Regions from separate parts of the Streptomyces sp. NPDC053069 genome, predicted to be linked through region 1. Evidence: riboswitches for the same ligand, from Rfam matches in the RefSeq annotation. Region 1 holds a riboswitch; the other holds the start of a gene.
The links. A riboswitch is a leader RNA that binds a small molecule or an ion and turns the genes downstream of it on or off. The one in region 1 is predicted to bind ZMP and ZTP.
Positions count from the first base shown of each region.

Region 2: another riboswitch for ZMP and ZTP. It lies ahead of ACIGXP_RS14865 (hypothetical protein); the one in region 1 lies ahead of ACIGXP_RS04200 (glycine hydroxymethyltransferase).

Region 1 is NZ_JBITZN010000002.1:129,982-132,174, reverse strand. Features, by position in the region: gene ACIGXP_RS04200 (glycine hydroxymethyltransferase) at 1-875, opposite strand, end outside; ZMP/ZTP riboswitch at 908-996, opposite strand; gene rocD (ornithine--oxo-acid transaminase) at 1,111-2,193, shown strand, end outside.
Region 2 is NZ_JBITZN010000005.1:465,520-467,712, forward strand. Features, by position in the region: gene ACIGXP_RS14855 (hypothetical protein) at 14-313, opposite strand; partial or broken gene ACIGXP_RS14860 (hypothetical protein) at 461-879, shown strand; ZMP/ZTP riboswitch at 917-1,001, shown strand; gene ACIGXP_RS14865 (hypothetical protein) at 1,036-1,800, shown strand; gene ACIGXP_RS14870 (dTMP kinase) at 1,748-1,987, opposite strand; gene ACIGXP_RS14875 (STAS domain-containing protein) at 1,987-2,193, opposite strand, start outside.

The sequences.
Region 1 (2,193 bases):
GAGTCGTCGCACAGGACCATGCCGCCGCGCGGGCCGCGCAGCGACTTGTGGGTGGTGGTGGTGACGATCTGGGCGTGCGGGACCGGGTCGAAGTCGCCGGTGAGCACCTTGCCGGCGACGAGGCCCGCGAAGTGGGCCATGTCGACCATCAGGGTCGCGCCGACCTCGTCGGCGATCTCGCGCATGATCCGGAAGTTCACCAGGCGGGGGTACGCCGAGTAGCCGGCGACGATGATCAGCGGCTTGAACTCGCGGGCCTGGGTGCGCAGGGCCTCGTAGTCGATGAGGCCCGTCGCCGGGTCGGTGCCGTAGGACCGCTGGTCGAACATCTTGCCGGAGATGTTCGGGCGGAAGCCGTGGGTGAGGTGGCCGCCGGCGTCCAGGGACATGCCGAGCATGCGCTGGTTGCCGAAGGCCTGGCGCAGCTCGGCCCAGTCGGCCTCGGTGAGGTCGTTGACCTGGCGGGCGCCGGTCTTCTCCAGGAAGGGGGCCTCGACCCGGTCGGCGAGTACGGCCCAGAAGGCGACGAGGTTGGCGTCGATGCCGGAGTGCGGCTGGACGTAGGCGTGGCGGGCGCCGAACAGTTCGCGGGCGTGCTCGGCGGCCAGGGCCTCGACGGTGTCGACGTTGCGGCAGCCGGCGTAGAAGCGGCGGCCGACGGTGCCCTCGGCGTACTTGTCGCTGAACCAGTTGCCCATCGCCAGCAGGGTGGCCGGGGAGGCGTAGTTCTCGGAGGCGATCAGCTTGAGCATCGCGCGCTGGTCGGTCACCTCCTGGCCGATGGCGTCGGCGACCCGGGGCTCGACGGCGCGGATGACGTCGAGGGCGGCACGGAAGGCGGTGGACTCGGTGGAGAGGGGCTGCTGCTCTGGCATGAGGACCTCCGGACGGTGTGCGTACAGCGTTCACGTTCGGCCCAGGCGCACGGCACTGTTTCCCGTCGGGCCGCTCCCCGATGGTCCGTCCCATCCCAGCGCGCCAGTCACGGCCCGCTGATCAGCCTACCGGGCGAGCCGGACGGCGCAGGTCCCGCGTCCACCATGCGAGCGACGGTAGGAAGGAGTTCACCGTCGTGTTCCCGAAGTGTTCTCGTCGGATCCGGGAGAGGCCATGACCGCTGCAGAAGACCTCATCAGCGCCGCCGAGGCGCACTGTGCGCCCACCTACCATCCGCTGCCGGTCGTCGTGGCCACGGCGGACGGCGCCTGGATGACGGATGTGGAGGGGCGGCGGTATCTCGATCTGCTGGCCGGTTACTCGGCGCTCAACTTCGGACACCGCAACCGGCGGCTGATCGAGGCGGCGAAGGCGCAGCTGGAGCGGGTGACGCTGACGTCCCGCGCCTTCCTGCACGACCGGTTCGCGGCGTTCTGCACGGAGCTGGCCGAGCTGTGCGGGATGGAGATGGTGCTGCCCGTGAACACCGGCGCGGAGGCGGTGGAGAGCGCGGTGAAGACGGCCCGGAAGTGGGGGTACCGGGTGAAGGGGGTGCCCGCGGAGATGGCGAAGATCGTGGTTGCGGGCGGCAACTTCCACGGGCGTACGACGACGATCATCAGCTTCTCCACCGACCCGGAGGCCCGGGCGGACTTCGGGCCGTACACGCCGGGGTTCGAGATCGTGCCGTACGGCGATCCGACGGCGATGCGGCAGGCGCTGACGGAGAACACCGTGGCGGTGCTGCTGGAGCCGGTCCAGGGCGAGAACGGGGTGATCGTGCCGCCGGCCGGCTATCTGCCCGCGGTCCGGGAGCTGACCCGCGAACGGAACGTGCTCTTCGTCGCCGACGAGGTGCAGTCGGGTCTCGGCCGCACGGGGCGGACCTTCGCGTGCGAACACGAGGGGGTGGTCCCGGACATGTATGTGCTGGGCAAGGCGCTGGGCGGCGGGATCGTGCCGGTGTCGGCGGTGGTGTCGAGCGCGGAGGTGCTCGGAGTGTTCCGCCCGGGCGAGCACGGGTCGACGTTCGGGGGGAATCCGCTGGCCTGCGCGGTGGCGCTGGAGGTGATCGCGATGCTGCGCACGGGCGAGTTCCAGGCGCGGGCGGCCGAGCTGGGCGCGCGGCTGCACAGCGAGCTGGCGGGGCTGCTCGGCACGGGCGCGGTGACGGCGGTGCGGGGACGCGGACTGTGGGCGGGGCTGGACATCGCCCGGGCGGTCGGCACCGGGCGCGAGGTGTCGCAGCGGCTGATG
Region 2 (2,193 bases), on a different contig from region 1:
GCGTCCTGATCCGTCACGCTGTGCCGAAGTCCGACCGGGGCCGGACCTCCACGACGAAGTCCGCATCCTCCATCTCGCTCGCCTCGTCGTGCCAGAGGAAGACGCGCACGTGCATCGCGTGGTGGAGACCGGTCCTCTCCCACTCGGTCATGAGGTCGGCGATGATGCGGCCGATGGCGTGCTTGGCGCCCTCGTCCGTGTCGGCGGCGGTGATCACGCCGTGCCACTGTTCGGGGTCGCTGCCGTAGGGGCGCCAGCCCTCGGACCCGTGCGGCTCGAACACCCGGTAGGCCCAGTCCGTATTGGTGTTCATAACACCGATTGTGTCACTGTAAAGAGCCTCATGCGCCGCATGGATCGACGCCCGCCGAGCGCGGGTCCGTCGAAGCGAACAACTGCCCGGACGTCCTGGAGCTGGACGACGGCGACTTCTTTGTGATCGGGAAGCTGCATCTCCTGTCGGGTGATCCGCATCGGTCGCGAGGCCCTGCGCTGCCTGCTCGCCCGATGCGGCGTCACCTTCCAGCGGACCAAGACCTGGAAGGAGTCCACTGACCCCGACCGCGACGCCAAGCTGGACCGGATCGAGCGCGTCCTGGACCGCTTCCTTGACCGCGTGTCCACAAGGGCGCCAAGATCCGCCAGTGGGGCCCGGAAGAACAAGGTGGAGCTGTGCTTCACCCCGACCAACGCATCCTGGCCAACTCGAACCATCCCAACCACACCGTCCAGACCCGTGAACTGCACCGATACCTGCGCTGGCGCAACGCCAACGCCCACCATCCCGACGTCCTGGCCGCCCAACGTAAGGAGCGCGTCCGCATCCGTAGCGAGAAGGGCATCCGGTGGGGCGGGCGTCCGCTGGCACTGACGGCATGACCGGCGAAACTATGTACTCGCTCGTGCAGATAGCATCGTGTCCGGTCGCGACTGGCGAAGGTGGAGAACCACCGGAGAGCGGCCGTTTTCCCGCGTGAGCGTCGACCGCCTGGGCGCCTGCGTCAGTGATGTCCCGCTGACACAGGAGGCTATGACGTGGATCTGCGCTATGAGATCAACCCGCAGCAGGCGGCGGCGACTACCGCGCCGGTGCAGCTCGGCCGATGGCCGGTCCGGGTGTTGCAGGGCAACCCGTCCTACATCAACATGCTGGACGCACTCAACAGTTGGCAGCTGGTGCTGGAGGCAAGCAGGGTCCTGAACCGGCCGGCCGCTGCCTCCTTCAAACACGTCTCGCCCGCCGGAGCGGCCGTGGCCGGCCCCGTCGATGACGTCACCGCCAAGCTCTACGGCATCGACCGCGACAGTGTCGGTGCGCTCACCAGCGCATACCTGCGTGCCCGCGACGCCGATCCGAAGTCCTCCTACGGCGACTTCGCCGCCGTGTCGCACCCGGTCGACACCGAACTCGCCGAGCTGTTGTCCCGCGTGGTCTGCGACGGCGTCATTGCCCCCGGTTACGCCCCCGGCACCGTCGCGACGCTCAGCAAGAAGAAGAACGGCCGCTTCCTGGTCATGGAAGCGGACCAGGCGTTCACACCCCCACAGTGCGAGACACGGGAGGTGTTCGGCTTGCGGCTGTCCCAGCGGCGCGACGAGGTGGCGTTGTCCACCGCTCTGCTGGACAACGTCGTATGCGGCACGCTGCCGACCGCGGCAGCCGAGGATCTCCTGCTGGGCCTGGCGGTCCTGCGCTACACGCAGTCCAACTCCGTGTGCTACTTGCGTGGTGGGGCGCGGGTCGTCGTCAGGGGTGGCTACCGTCCAGCAGTGTGCGCATGTAGTCGGTGTGCGCCGTGAGGAGTTGTACGGTGCGGCCTGTCCCGTCCGGCAGGAACGGCAGGACCAGCAGCGCCGGCACCGCCGCGGCGAGTGCGATCAGGACCGCCGGGGTGAACAGGGCGATGATCACGCACTGACGCGCGCCGGTCGGGAGCGCGTGGGGCAGCCAGGACGGCATCATGCGCTGCCAGAGCGACGGAGCCATTAGCTGCTCAGGGCGGCCTCAGCGTCATCGATGGTGGCAAAGACCCGTAGGACCTGATCGGCTCCGGTCATTTCCAGGACCCGGCGCAGCTTGATCGGCACACAGGCCAGAACCAGCATCACCGCAGCTCTCTCCGCCTCACGACGAGCTCCCAGCAGCACGTTCAGCCCCGCCGAGTCGCAGAACGACACATCCGACAGGTCCAG